2 regions of the Cyanobium sp. BA5m-10 genome follow, and region 2 is predicted to be linked to the other one. Evidence: predicted binding sites of a transcription regulator. Region 2 holds the regulator's gene; the other holds the start of a gene.
The links. Region 2 encodes NtcA, which controls nitrogen genes in cyanobacteria. Its sites were predicted from a motif close to GTANCNNNNGNTAC; they were not measured.
Positions count from the first base shown of each region.

Region 1: queF (preQ(1) synthase) is a predicted target of NtcA. The motif match lies at 2,239-2,252, and genes of this name have one in related genera.

Region 1 covers NZ_JAGQCP010000002.1:107,036-114,300, forward strand. The annotation lists gene KBY85_RS01800 (cytochrome c biogenesis protein CcdA) at 1-442, shown strand, start outside; gene KBY85_RS01805 (cytochrome c biogenesis protein ResB) at 439-1,737, shown strand; gene queF (preQ(1) synthase) at 1,734-2,159, opposite strand; gene KBY85_RS01815 (P-II family nitrogen regulator) at 2,346-2,684, shown strand; gene KBY85_RS01820 (TlyA family RNA methyltransferase) at 2,707-3,648, opposite strand; gene KBY85_RS01825 (hypothetical protein) at 3,762-3,974, shown strand; gene purB (adenylosuccinate lyase) at 4,019-5,314, shown strand; gene KBY85_RS01835 (OsmC family protein) at 5,340-5,741, opposite strand; gene KBY85_RS01840 (23S rRNA (pseudouridine(1915)-N(3))-methyltransferase RlmH) at 5,766-6,206, opposite strand; gene KBY85_RS01845 (RNA helicase) at 6,229-7,265, opposite strand, start outside.
Region 2 covers NZ_JAGQCP010000007.1:77,159-84,423, forward strand. The annotation lists gene pth (aminoacyl-tRNA hydrolase) at 1-474, shown strand, start outside; gene KBY85_RS04825 (DUF3146 family protein) at 479-736, shown strand; gene KBY85_RS04830 (resolvase) at 733-1,209, opposite strand; gene KBY85_RS04835 (DUF3084 domain-containing protein) at 1,206-2,423, opposite strand; gene ntcA (global nitrogen regulator NtcA) at 2,458-3,198, opposite strand; gene KBY85_RS04845 (cob(I)yrinic acid a,c-diamide adenosyltransferase) at 3,441-4,082, shown strand; gene dcd (dCTP deaminase) at 4,082-4,675, shown strand; gene thyX (FAD-dependent thymidylate synthase) at 4,742-5,467, opposite strand; gene KBY85_RS04860 (thioredoxin domain-containing protein) at 5,476-6,048, opposite strand; gene KBY85_RS04865 (NIL domain-containing protein) at 6,119-6,532, shown strand; gene KBY85_RS04870 (hypothetical protein) at 6,532-7,005, shown strand; gene KBY85_RS04875 (lytic transglycosylase domain-containing protein) at 7,002-7,265, opposite strand, start outside.

The DNA of each region.
Region 1 (7,265 bases), on a different contig from region 2:
CCGGATCTACGGCCAAATCCCCGGGCTGATTCCCACGGTGGTGGCTGTGCTTGCCCTGCTGATGGGCCTAAACCTGCTGGGCCTGCTGAAGCTGCCCCTGCCCGCCGGACCCGATCCTGAAGTCTGGCGTCGCCGGGTGCCAGCCCCCCTAGCTCCTTTGGCGGCAGGGTTGGCTTTTGGATTGGCCGCAACCCCATGCACAACGCCAGTGCTGGCTGTGCTGCTGGCCTGGATGGCCCAGAACGGCAAACCACTGGTAGGCATGTTGCTGCTCACCAGCTTTGGAGCGGGTCAGGTGGTGCCGCTGCTGCTGGCCGGCACGGCGGCCGCCAGCCTGCCGGGCTTGCTGAGCCTGAGGCGGCTGGGCCAATGGGTTCCCCCGATCAGCGGCGTGGTGCTGGTGACCACCGGCGCCCTCACCCTGGTGGCCAACTGGCGATGAAAGCCTTGCTGCGGCTGGTCGGCTGGATTTCCGATCTGCGGGTAGCGATCGTGCTGCTGCTGGTGATTGCCGTCACCAGTGGCGTCGGCACGGCCATCCCCCAGCGGGAACCAGCCGACCTTTACCACCGGCTCTACGACCCCCAGCCCTGGCTCGGCCTGCTGAACGGTGATGGGGTGCTGGCCCTCCAGCTCGACCATGTGTATTCCAGCGGCTGGTTCCTGGGGCTGCTGGCCTGGCTGGCCCTAGCCCTGCTGCTATGCAGCTGGCGCCGCCAGTGGCCCGCCCTGCAGGCCGCCCTGCGCTGGATCGACTACAGCACCCCCCGCCAGCTCAGCAAGCTGAGCGTGGCCGAAACCCTCAGCACCAACTCCCCCACGGCGAGCCTCGATCAGCTGGCCGGACTGCTGCAGCGCCAGGGCTGGCAAATTCAGCGCCACGACGACCGCCTAGCAGCCCGCAAGGGGCTGCTAGGCCGGGTCGGGCCCCTGCTGGTGCACGCCGGGATGGTGGTGCTGATGCTCGGAGCCGCCTGGGGGGCACTTGGGGGGCAACGGGCTGAGCAATACCTCGCCCCCGGCCGCAGCCTGGAGCTGATGGACAGCCGGGGCAGCAGCCAACTCACCCTCGCCCTCGACCACTTTTCAATCCAGCGCGATCCCGCCGGACGACCTGAGCAATTCACCTCCCAGTTGCGCATCTTGGAGGGCGATGGCAGCGGCGGCAGCCTGCTGAAGCAGGCTGAGATCAGCGTTAACCATCCGCTGCGCTTCAAGGGGGTCACCCTTTATCAAGCCGACTGGGCCCTGGCCACCATCAGCCTGCAACTGGGCAAAAGCCCCCTACTGGAGCTACCGCTACAGAGCTTTCCTCAGCTAGGCGAACAGATTTGGGGAATCGTGCTGCCCACCCGTCCCGATGGCAGCGAGCCGGTGCTGCTCAGCTTGGGCAGCGAACAAGGCCCTGTGGAGATCTACGGCGCCGACGGAATCTCCTTAGCTCGCCTAGCCCCAGGCGGCGCAGCTGTGGAAGTGAAAGGGCTACCGATACGGGTTGAAAGCGTGCTCCCCGCCAGTGGCATCCTGCTGAAGCGTGATCCTGGGGTTCCACTGGTTTATGCAGGATTTGCGATCGCCCTAGCCGGCGGTGGTCTCAGCTTGCTTGCTACGCGTCAGCTTTGGGCCATCGCTGAGCAGCCGGCCGGCCAAGCGGGTCAGCTGCACGTTGCGGGCCTCTGCAACCGCAATCTCACCGGCTTCGCTGCCGAGCTGCCCCAGATGCTCGCCCAGCTCTAACAATCCAGCCGCGTGCCGTGGCTGACGCGCACCACGGTGTGAACGTTGCCGCGGGGGTGAAAATCAGCCTCCAGCTGCATCCACTGGGGATCGGTGGCGGCAACCAGATCATCCAAGATGCGATTGGTCACCTCTTCATGGGAAATGGAGCGGTCGCGGTAGCTGTTGACGTAGAGCTTGATGGCCTTGAGCTCCACCACCCGGGGGCCGGGCTGGTAGATCAGGCGCAACACCGCAAAATCGGGGTACCCGGAAAATGGGCACTTACAGGTGAACTCCGGCAGCTCGATGGAAATCTCGTAGGCACGGGCAGGCCTGGGATTGTCAAAACAGATCAGCTCTGCTTCAGCGATGGCGCGCTCGCCATACATGGGCGCCTGGGTGAGGGAGGACGCGTTAGCAGAAGCTGGGCTGGAAGACATCGGAGCAAGGAAAGGGTAAGGGCCAGTGCCACTGGGCGATCTTAAGGAAAGTGGCCGCAGCCAACGGCTGCCCGAGCCGGTAGCAATCGCTACGACGACCCCCGCAAAGCTCGGGCGTAATGGCTTTACTCCCTACCATCGGCAGGGATTTCCTGAGAGACTTCCTAATTAGCCCGAGCTGTTCCTATGAAAAAAATTGAGGCCATCATTCGTCCCTTCAAGCTCGAGGACGTCAAGGTCGCCCTGGTCAATGCGGGGATCGTGGGCATGACCGTGAGCGAAGTGCGGGGTTTTGGCCGTCAAAAGGGCCAGGTAGAGCGCTATCGCGGCTCTGAATTCACCGTCGAATTCCTCCAGAAGCTGAAACTTGAGATAGTTGTCGATGACGACAAGGTCGACACCGTGGTTAGCGCCGTTCAAGACGCGGCCCGCACCGGCGAAATCGGCGACGGCAAGATCTTCGTGAGCACGATTGATTCGGTGGTTCGAATCCGCACCGGTGATCGGGACAGCGGCGCCATCTGAGCGCCAGCACCCCTTTTGATTTTTATTCCCTGGGAGTCAGCGTGCTGGCTACCAGGTTTTTTATTTGCTCTGGGCTGATTGGCGCAGGGCGGATTGGCGCAGAGCTGAATTTCGGGTCGCTTTGGGCTGGTTCAACAAGCTGTTCAACAGGCTCAAAAACATCCACTGCAACATCCCCGGCAACATCACCCATTCCGACCCGCCCATCGCAATCGGAGCGCCGCAGCCAGAGCAAGTATTCGTGGTTGCCGGCAGGTCCAGTGATTGGTGATGCCACCAGGCCGCAAGCCACCAAGCCCAGGCCAGAGGCCGCGGTGATCACCCCTTCGATGGCATCGCAATGCGCAACCGGATCACGCACCACCCCGCCCTTGCCCACCCGGCCCTTGCCCACCTCAAACTGGGGTTTAACCAGCAACAGCAGATCCACGGGTGCTTGGGGTTGCAGCAGCGCCAGCAGGGCAGGCAGCACCAAGGCCAAGGCAATAAACGACACATCGGCCACCGCTAGATCGGGCCAGGGGTCTTCGGGGCCGTAAAGAGCATCCGGGGTGAGGTGACGCAGGTTGGTGCGCTCCTTGAGCACTACCCGCGGATCACTGCGCAGGCTCCAGGCCGTCTGGCCGTAGCCCACATCAATTCCATAAATGCGGCAGGCCCCGTGCTGAAGCAGACAATCGCTGAAGCCGCCAGTGGAGATGCCGCCATCAAGGCAAACGCGCCCCTGCACGGCGATGGGGAAGGCCTCAAGGGCCCGCACCAGCTTTTCGCCACCCCTTGATACATAGCGAGGAAGTTGCTGCACCACCAGCTCGGCCTCCGGCAACACCTCGGTGCCTGGTTTATCGAGCACTTTGTCGCCGTGGCGCACCCGCCCGGCCCTAATCAACAGCTGGGCCTGCTGACGACTAGCCGCCAGGCCGCGGGCCACGAGCTCCAAATCCAGTCGTTGCTTGCGAGCCATGGCGCTCCACCTTTTGTGATCAAACCACAACGCAAACGGAACAGATTCCAAGCATCTCTGCCTCCGCACCAAAACCCGGCAGAGGATGGCACCCAGAAGTTGATCCGGCACCGATGGCCACCTCAATCCGGACCGCGAATGCTGCAGCCAATGTGCTGGAACTGCTCTATCCCGGCAGCTTCGTCAAACTGCGCAATCAACCTTCCGACCTGCCCCCCTTCCAGCTGATCCAGTGCCGCGGCGGCCGCTGCTGGGTGCGGCAGCAGGCCTGGGGCCATCAGGTGCACTGGGAGGTGGAGCACCAACGCCTGACGACCGCTGCCTAAGGGGCGCACCCATACATTGGTCTGGCAGTGAGCCAGGCGCGGCCTTGATCGAGCGTTACACCCTGCCCGAGATGGGCGCCCTGTGGAGCGAGCAGGCGAAGTTCCAAAGCTGGCTCGATGTGGAGATCGCTGCCACCGAGGCCAATTGTGATTTGGGGCGAGTGCCCGCTGAGGCAGTTGCGACGATTAAGGCGAAGGCCAGATTTTCGGTAGAGCGGATCCTCGAGATCGAGGCCGAGGTTCGCCACGACGTGATCGCCTTCCTCACCAATGTGAATGAACACGTGGGGGATGCGGGCCGCTACATCCACGTGGGCATGACCAGTTCAGATGTGCTCGACACAGGCCTGGCCCTGCAGATGAAAGCTTCGGTGGCCCTACTGCGCGCCGAGCTTGATGCCCTCGCCGATGCCCTCAGGGCGCTAGCCCGCGAGCACAAGGGCACGGTGATGATCGGCCGCAGCCATGCCATCCACGGCGAGCCGATCAGCTTCGGCTTCAAGGTGGCCGGCTGGCTGGCGGAAGTGGAACGCAACCGCGAGCGCCTCGAGCGGCTCGAGCGGGTGGTGAGCGTGGGCCAGATCAGCGGCGCCATGGGCACCTACGCCAACACCGACCCCCAGGTGGAGGCGATCGCCTGCGCCAAGCTTGGCCTGGAGCCAGATACGGCCAGCACCCAGGTGATCGCCCGCGATCGCCACGCCGAATACGTGCAGACCCTGGCCCTGGTGGGCGCGGCACTGGAGCGCTTCTCCACCGAGATCCGCAACTTGCAGCGCACCGACGTGCTCGAGGTGGAGGAAAATTTCGCCAAGGGGCAGAAGGGCAGCTCGGCCATGCCCCACAAGCGCAACCCGATCCGCAGCGAGCGGATCAGTGGCCTGGCCCGAGTGCTGCGCAGCTATGTGGTGGCGGCCCTGGAAAACTGCGCCCTCTGGCACGAGCGCGACATCAGCCACAGCTCGGTGGAGCGCATGATGCTGCCCGACTGTTCCGCCACCCTGCACTTCATGCTGCGGGAGATGACCGAGGTAGTGAAGGGCTTAGGGGTCTACCCAGACAACATGGCCCGCAACATGAACGTTTACGGCGGAGTGGTGTTCAGCCAGCGGGTGCTGCTGGCCTTGGTGGAAGCCGGCATCAACCGCGAAGACGCTTACCGGATCGTGCAGCGCAACGCCCACAGCGCCTGGAATATGGACGGCGGCAACTTCCGCGCCAACCTTGAAGCCGATGCAGAGGTGATCAGCAAGCTCAGCGCTGAGCAGCTGGCTGAGTGTTTCAGCACCGATCTGCATCAGGCCAACCTGGACGTGATCTGGCAGCGACTAGGGATTTAGCTAAGGATTTGAGCTGGCAGGCAGTTCAGGCCCAGTGCAGCCGCATCGGCACAGCACCCTCCAGGCTCAGCTTCACCGGGCAGGTCTCTCCGGCCCGGTGAAGCACGGCCCGCTGCTCCTCGCTGAGACCCGCCGGCAAGCTGATCCACACCTCCAGCAGGGCAATGCGCCGTGGCGCCTCGGGGGTCATGGTTTTTTCAATCCGAGCGCTGGCCCCCTGCAGCGGCCAGCCGTGGCGCTCGGCAACGATCCCCAGGATCGTCAGGATGCAGGTGCTCAGGGCCGTGGCCACCAGATCGGTGGGCGAGAAACGCTCCCCCTTGCCCTGGTTGTCGGTGGGGGCATCGGTCTCGAGCTCGCAGCCCGAAGGCCCGTGGCTGGAGTGGCAGCGCAGGGCTCCCTCGTAGCGGCTGTCAATCGTGGTCATCGCGGGGCGTAAGCACTACCCCAGTCAAGCGCCGTCGCGGTGATACGGCCCGCCCTGCTGAATCGAGCTGGCCCGGTAAAGCTGCTCCAACAGCAGCAGCCGCGCCAGCTCGTGGGGGAAGGTCATCGGTGAGAGGCTCAGGCGCCAGTGGGCCCGCCCCTTGAGCGCCGGGTCGAGACCATCAGCCCCACCGATCACAAACGCCAGCCGCTCCGAGCCAGAACCTTCAAGCGCCTTGGCGAAGGCCAACGAGTCGTAGCTCTGGCCCTCCTCGCACAGGGCCACCAACTGCTCGCCGCCGCGCAGCTCAGCGGATATGGCCTCCGCCTCGCGGGCCATGCCACCGTCCCGCAGTTCCACGATCTCCAGGCCCGGGAGCCGCTTGCGATAAGTCTCTACCCCTTCGCTCACCCAGCCCTTGCGCACCTTGCCGACGGCAATGATGCGTATGCGGGCGGAGTTGATCATGGGTTACGGCCCACCAACCTCAAGACTGGGGGCGCTCGATCGCCGGATCCAGGTGACCGTTGCCACTAGCCACCAAATCCTCGATCTCGCAAACCGGGAAGCGATTGATCGATTTGAGGGCAGCGCGGGCCTTGCTGCGCAGCTGCTCGCTGATTGCCTCGCAGTAGGGCACCTGGGCCAGGAAATCCACGGTGCGGCGCAAGATCCGCACCACATCACCCTCGTCGAGGGAGGTATTGGCAATCATGTCGCTCCAGCTGGCACCTTTAGCCCAGGCGTGCACCAGGCCCATCAACTCGGGCTCCCACCAAAGCGGGAAGTTGACCTTGGCGTGCTCCTGCTGACGCTCCAGCTCGCGGCGCAGGCCGCACAGATCATGCAGGGCCTCCTCGGCGGCCGGTGGCGGCGGGTAGCCGCACCACAGATCGGGCCGGTTGACTTCGGTGGAGATGGCTTCAAACACCGCCGCCAGCTGGGGCGGATCGAGCTCATCGAGGTGGCCGCTCATCAGCGACAGTCCCAGCCACAGCTCGTTGTCGCCGCGCAGGGCGGCCACGGTGCGGCCCACTTCGGTGGGCTCCAGGCCATCAGCTCCCGCCAGAGCCCCAAAAAAGCGCAACACCTCAATCAGGGCCAGGAAGGTGTCCCAGTGGCGATTAGAGCGGAAGTGCAGCAGCTGCTGGCGCTCCTCGATCTCCAGCTGCAACTCCTCCATGCGGCGGCGGTGCTTCTTGAGCTGGCGGCGGTCGCCCCAGCGGTGGGCCGGATGCAGCTCCAGGCTTTCCTCCAGCTGATGCACCTGCTGGGCCTGGTCCTGCACCTCACCGGCCAGGTCGTACTGGGGCGTGGCCATGTCGTGGCGACTGGCCATGTGGGCAACGGCAAGGGCCAGGCCACCGCTGGCTTGATCGCCGTGGCGCAACTCGCCAAGCTGGCGCAACTCGGGGGGATCCACCTGGCTCACCTGCAGGCAACTGAGCTCGGCATGGAGGCTCACCACCCCGTGGCAGGGCAGCAACAGCCAAAGGTTCTCGTCGGTGAGGCATTTGAGCAAAG
Region 2 (7,265 bases):
CAGGGCTTGTTGGCTGAGGTGGGTTCGGGGCCTTCCCGGCTGCGGCTGTTGATGCCCCAGACCTACATGAATGAAAGTGGTCGCTCGATCCGCGCAGCCCTTGACTGGTTTGGTTTAGAGCCCGCCCAGTTGCTGGTGGTGGTTGACGACATGGACCTGCCCCTCGGCAAGTTGAGACTGCGGGCTACGGGCAGTGCCGGGGGGCATAACGGCCTGCGCAGCACCATCAGCCACCTAGGTACCCAGGACTTTCCGCGGCTTCGTATTGGTATTGGCGCCCCCGCCCAAGATCCCGGCGAGCGCCGCGCCCGCACCGTTGGCCATGTGCTCGGACGCTTCACGCCTGCCGAGCAGCCCCTGCTCGAGGAGGTGCTGCGCGAGGTGGAGGCAGGTATTGGCCTGATCCAGCTCCTCGGCCTGGAGCGGGCTGGCAACCGACTCAACGGTTTTCAGCCCCAGGGCGCGGCAGCCTGAGCCGATGGCACGCCTTCCCTCCACCACTGCCCAGTTGCGGGTGCTGCACCAGAGCTTCAGCCAGCGGGTGCTGGAGGGGGAGGTGAGTGCGGGCGGCTACCAATGGAGTTTCCGCTGGGCCTTTGACCGCGGTGAACTCAGCGTTGAGCCTTCTTTGGGCAGGGCTCTGATCCAGGATGCCCTGCTGCGTTATCTGCTCAAGGTCGACTACCAGCTCGAGCCTGGCGGTGAATACATCTTTACGGTTCGGGCCCGTTTTTAAACCGATTCAGCCTCCAGCGCGACCGGCAGCGGCCATCGCCTCAGCACCTCCTGGTTGCTGCGTTGCAGGGTCACCCCGCAGTAGCGCTCTATCAGCAGCTGGGCCACCACATCGTCGATATCTCGGGGTGGTAATCGCAAGCCCGCCGGCAGCAGCCGCCTCCAGCCCCTAGGGGGCCAAAGCTGCCAGTAGCGCTCCCGGGCCGCCAGGGTGCTGCCGCTCTCATCCACCACAGCTAGCGCCAGCCGCTGCTGGCCAAGTTGGCTGCACCAGTCTTTGCTGCCGGTGCCATTGCCGAGCACAACCTGGCCAAGCCCCACTTGCTGCCAGCTTTTGAGCAGGGCGAGGCAGGCTTGTGGGGGCAGGATGGCAGCCTGCCGGATCTGGCCAACGGCAGGATCAGCCAGCACTAGACCGCATTTGCTGCGCCCGGGATCGAGGCCTGCCACCAGGCCCGCCGCAGCGCTCGTCATGGGCGGCGAGGGCCCGGACCCGATTGGGCGGGAGATGGGGCCGCCAACCAGCGCAATTCCGCTGCAATTGGGTCGGCGGTGCTGGCGCTGTTGATGGCGAGGGCTTCTAGTTGGGCAACCTGGCCCGGCTGGCGCTCGCTCAGCTCCCGGGCCAGCTTTTTAAAGCTGGCCGCATCGAACTGCAGCCCTTCCACCAATGTGCCCTGGCGCTGGGCTCGGGCATAGGCAGCGGCCAGCAGCAGGTTGAGTCGCCGCGAAACCGGCTCCAGGGCTGTGAGGTCGCCCTCGATCGTGGTGCTGGCCAGCACTTCACCTGCTTTAACTACTGGGCGGTTGGGGCGTAGGTCTGGGAAGGCAAGCACCTGGCGCTCGCCCCTCAGCACGTTGGCGGCCGAGAGAATGCTCACCACCCAGCTGCCGGGTTTGGCGAGCAGGCCTTCCAGCTTGCTGATGTCATTTTTGGGTACCAGCAGGATCTGGCGATCGGGGGGCTGGCCGGGCAGCACCCGCCTGAAGGCGTTGAGATTGGCCTGCTGCAGCAAGGCGGTGATCACCTCCTTGGCCTGCTCGGGGCGCTCAAGGGTCACCTTGGCGCTGGCCAGGGTCTGACCGCTGCTGAGCACCACGTCGCCGCGGCGCAGGGCAATCAGGTTGCCCTCCAGGTCTTTAAGTTCTTGGGCTCCGGCGCTAATCCGGCGGCGCACCTGGGCTAGTTCCGCTTCGGTGCGGCGGATTTCCGCATCCCGCCCCTTCACCTCCTGGCTGAGACGGCTGCGCTCCAGCTCCAACCGGTTGCGCTGGGTTAGAAGTGGCGCCAGCTCTTGGCGCAATTTGCTGGCGCGGGCTTGGGCCTGCTCAAAGCGCGTCTGAGCCTCGCGTTTGCCCTGTTCGGCCCGCGCCACCTGCAGGCGGCTGCTGGCTAGTTGGCTGTTGCTGCGGCTCAGTTCGCTGCGGCTGGTTTGCAGCCGTTGCTCCAGTCGATCGAGTTCAAACAGGCCCGTGCGCAGCCGCTCGCTTACCAGCAGCATCAGGCCGAGGGAGATGGCACTGATCAGGCTGCCAGTGAGCACTGTGATCAACACGGCGGTGCGGCGGGGCCGCATCCCCAACAGGCTCAAGCGCGCCTTGCCCACCAGGCTGCCGAGTCGGTCGCCCAGGGTGGAGAGCACTCCCCCCAGGGCGAGCAGAGCGAGGATCAGCAGCCAGCCCGTCACATACGTCCCCGGAGGGCCCCAGTATCCCTGGCCTTCAGCTGAAGCGCTTAGCTAGGGCGATTGGATCAAACACAGTGATCTTTTTGCGGTCGATCTGAACCAGCCCGTCGTTGCGCAGGTCGCCCAGCAGGCGAGTGATTGTGACGCGGGTGGAGCCAATCGCTTCGGCAATCGCCTGGTGGGAGAGGCGCAGATCAATCGTGATCCCTTCCGAGCTGGGAACGCCGAAATCTCGGCACAGCACCAGCAGGAAGCTCACCAGCCGCGAGCTCATGTCGCGGTGGGTGAGGGTTTCGATCATCGTTTCGGTCTGCAGTATTCGCGAAGACAGGCCCTGCAGCAGTAGCAAGCCCACGCTGGCGTCCTGCTCGATCGCACGGCGCACGGAGGTGGCTGGTGCGGTCACCATCTCGACCCTGGTGAAGGCAACAGCGTGATAGAAGCGATCGGAGCGCTGGCCGGTAAGCAGCGAGAGCACACCAAACAGGCTGTTCTCGCGCAACAGGGCCACGGTGATCTCCTCGCCTGATTCATATACCCGCGACAGCCGGACCGCTCCGCGCCGCAGCAGATAGACCCGCTCGGCTGGATCGCCGGGAAAAAAAATCGTTTTGCCCCGTTCGATCGTCTCGACACTGCTGCCGGCCAGGCCCCGGATCACTTCCAACAGGGTGGGGTTGCCCTGGCCGGCGCTGCCCATGCCTGCCACCACGCCAGGAGCACCCGTCGATGGGGTGTTGGCGGTACGGCTAAATCCGTGGGTAGCGCCAACCATCAAGGTTTTGGCAAGTGCCGGGACCCTAAGGATCACCCGGGGGGCGGCTTGTAGCAATACACACGGTTTGAGACGACACCGCCGGCGCCCCCTGCGCACCAGTACGTATGTTTCCGCTAGGGATGGTGTCGTTTGCTTGTGGAGCGGCTCGATCCCGCTACATTCAGCTCCGCGAGGCCATGGGCTGCTCGCGGCGCCCCAGGTCTGTTTTTCGATTTTCAAGGTTCTTATTCAGGTTGTTCATGACCGCGAGCTTGCCCGTCTCAGGCCTCACCTCCTCCTCCTCTGGAGCTGGTTTTCCGGCGGTCCAGCACCAACCTCAGCGCTCTGGCCATCGCCCTTTGGCTGTGGCGGCTGCCGCGTCCGCCCCTTCTGCTGCGCCGGCATTGCGGCTGGTGGCCCAGTCGGAGGGCTTACTGCAAATCCATACGGCGCCTTTCCGCGGCAGTTACGGAGCCGTGCTCAGCCAGGCCCTACGTAGTGCCGGCTTGGGTAGCCGGGTGCTAGTTACTCAGTTCCTTAAGGGCGGTGTAGATCAGGGCCTCGGCAGCAGCGTCTGGCTGTGTGGGCGACTGCAATGGCTGCGGCCCGGTGTGCCCGGCTGTCTGTCAGAGCCAGCTGCCCACCAGGGGCTCGAGCTGTTGGAGGCGGTGCGCCAGGTGTGGGCCTTCAGCCGCGAGCAGCTGCTCAGTGGTGCGGTGGATCTAATGGTGCTCGACGAGCTGGGCTTGGCTGTGGAGCTGGGCTACATCGAGCAGGCTGAAGTGCTGGCAACCTTGGAGCGCCGACCAGCCCATCTAGATGTCATTTTGACAGGGCCAGCCATGACTCCTGAGTTGATGGCCATGGCTGATCAGGTCACCCAGTTGCGCCGAGGCCTCTGATGCTGAAGAACGATCGCTGGATCAACGAGCAAGCTGCGGTAGGAATGTTGCAGCCGTTTCAGTCGAGCCTGGTGCGCCACCTCGATCCCGCTACGGCGGGCTCCCCGGTGCTCAGCTACGGCTGTTCTTCCTATGGCTACGACTTGCGGTTGTCGGCCAAGGAATTTTTGATCTTTCGGCATGTGCCTGGCACCGTGATGAACCCCAAGCGGTTCAACCCGGCGAACCTGGAGCCCGCTCCCCTGCGCGAAGACGAGGACGGATCCTATTTTATTTTGCCGGCCCATTCCTATGGCTTGGGAGTAGCACTGGAGAAGATGAAGGTGCCATCAAATATCACGGTGATCTGCCTGGGTAAGAGCACATACGCCAGGCTAGGCATCATTGTTAATACGACCCCAGCGGAAGCCGGCTGGCAGGGTCACCTCACCCTGGAGTTCAGTAATTCTTCGGGTGCTGACTGCCGCATTTATGCAAATGAGGGAATTTGTCAGCTGCTCTTTTTTGAGGGCGATCCCTGCGAGACAACCTATCAAGATCGGGCTGGTAAATATCAGCATCAGCCCGAACGGGTTACCTTGGCGCGTATCTAGTTCCCAGCAAAATGCCCCATAAGGCGAACCACCTGGCGCACCGAGAGGTGCGCCAGGTGGTTCGCCTTATGGGGCGAGCCTGGCTTTATGTAAGCGGCTCTTTTCATACCAGTCAGCAAATTGGGGTGTCCAAGCCTGTAGGTGGGGCCACATCAGATCACAGAGCTCACGGATCTCCTGCTGGGCATCGAGCTTCGCCCGCAGGTCAAGGAAGTGCAGAAATGCCCGCAAGGTGAAGCTCACCACGAAGTGCTGGCGGTAGTCGAAGGGCAGGATGCCGCGGGCGTGCTCCTCGGCGAAGCCAGCCGCCAAAAGGTCGCGGTAGCGAGCCGCCGCAGCCCTGCAGAGCTCTAGATCTATGTAGCGCTGCTCTTCTGTGTAGGCGTATTTTTTGCCTTGCCGGTCGCTATAGCTACCTATGGGCCGTAGATAGAACACCTCCTCCAGTTCCAGTTCACCATTGGCGGCCTTGCAGATGCGATCGCCGGTGTAGCGCATGGATTGCACGTCAAAGCTCACCCCCACCCGGTGTGTACGCGCCTGCTGCATCACTGAGTGGGGAAACCAGCCAACGTTGAGCACGATTTGGGCGTGTTCTAAGGGGCCGTAGTGACCGCGCTCGCCGGCGAGAAGTCGTTTGATGCAGATCTCCCCTGCTTTGCTCTCCTCGGGCCAGTTGGCGGAGTCTGCCGCCACAAAGCCCTCGCTGTAGTCCTGATGCATTCCCGCATAAACGCACTGCTGGGGGTTAGGCGTGGCGGCGATCAGGTCAACGCGGAAACGGGAATCCATGGCGGGCGTCAACCGTGGCTGCGGGGTCCGGCCATCGTGGCAGTAGCTGGCTCCGCTGCCGCAACTTCGCCAGCGGGTTGGCTCAGGTTGCTGACGGCACCCACTCCGGCCAGGGCCGGCAGGGGGGCGCCGGCGATCAGGGCGCTGCTGAGAGCGCGCAATTCGTTGAGGCTGCGGGCGCCAATCGAGCGGCCCACCGCTTCACCGGCAGCATTGAACAGCTCTAGTTGGGGAATGCCGTTGACGTCGTAGCGCTCCAGCTCCGGCTGCCAGCGCGGATTGTCAACGTTGAGCAGCACCACATCAAGCTGGCCGCGGTGTTGGGCTTCGATCGTTTCCATTGCCGGAGCCATGGTGCGGCAGGCGTCGCACCAGTCGGCGTAGAACTCCACCAGCGTTGGCTTGCCATTGCGCAAGGCCACGGGTAGATCCAGGGATTGGCGCGCCAAGCGTTCCAGTGGAGCCTCCGGATTCAGTCCGCCCCGGAACCACAGCAGGCCCGCTGCCAGTAGGGCCGCCAGCACGACTAGCAGCAGCCGTTCGCTTGGCCCCAGGCCGGAATTCGGGGTGGAGTTGGTCATGACTGCACTTTGCCAGTGCTTGCTAGCGTTTTGCGGAGGTAAGCGTGCTGTTCCCGCGAACCGGATCCTCGTGAAACGGCGCCTAACCCTGCACTTTCCCCGCGAAGCGGTGCATCAGCCGATCACCTATCGGCTGGCGGTGGATTTCGATATCGCCGCCAAGATCCTGCGCGCCCAGATTTCCCCCAACCAGAGCGGCACCATGGTGGTGGAGCTCTCCGGTGACATCGACGAACTGACGGCTGCGGAAGCCTGGCTAGAAAGTCAGGGACTTGGTCTTAACCGGGCGCCGGGTCAGATAGCCGTAGACCGCAGTCTCTGTATCGACTGCGGCCTCTGCTCGAGCGTTTGCCCCAGCGGTGCCCTCAGCTTGACCCAGCCGGCTTGGCAGCTGCAATTCGATGCGCAACGCTGCTTGGTGTGCGAACAGTGCATTCCGAGTTGCCCTCTGGATGCGATTTCCCTGGTGCTGGCTCCCCCGTGATGGCGATGTTGCGTCTGCTGTTGCTGCCCTTGCGGGCGCCGATGCTGCTGGTGCTGGTAGTGATATCCGTTTACGAGGGCTTGCAGTGGAGCCAGCCGCTCGAGGGTGCGGCAGCGTCGGGGATGGGGCAGTTATCCAGCTTGTTCTGGTCACTTGACTGTCTCCACGCCTTGCTGGTGGTGGTGGTGTGCACCATGCCCGACCTGCTGCTGCAGCGGATTTCCAATTTGATGGCCGCCAGTCGGGTGATGAGCCTGGTGATCAGCCTGTTGATCGTCACGGTGGGTGGCCTCTATCTGCTCCACCTCAAAGTGCTCACGAATGTGCTGATCCTGGGCACCACTGTGTTGTTGGCACGCCTCGATCTAGCTCGGATTCGGGTGGCACCCCCGCCGGTGCTCCTGGCAGGGGTGCTGGGTGTGCTCGTGTTGTCAGGGGCATGGGTAGGCCGCTGGCTGGCAAGCGGTGGCTAGCAGCTAGCCAGCGGCCTCTCTTGGAAGTTCCAAAAGTTGCCGAGCACTTTTTTGACGTACAGCCGGGTTTCCGGGTAGGGGATGGCCTCTATCCATAGCTCCGGTTCTTGTTGCAGTTGGGGTGTCACCCAGCCAGAGGTGGCACCGGGGCCGGCGTTGTAGCTGGCAGCCATAAGCACGGGGTTGCCCTGCCACTGGCCCAGCAGTTGCTTTAGGTAAAGCGCGCCTAACTGGGCATTGCGGGCTGGGTCGGTGAGGTC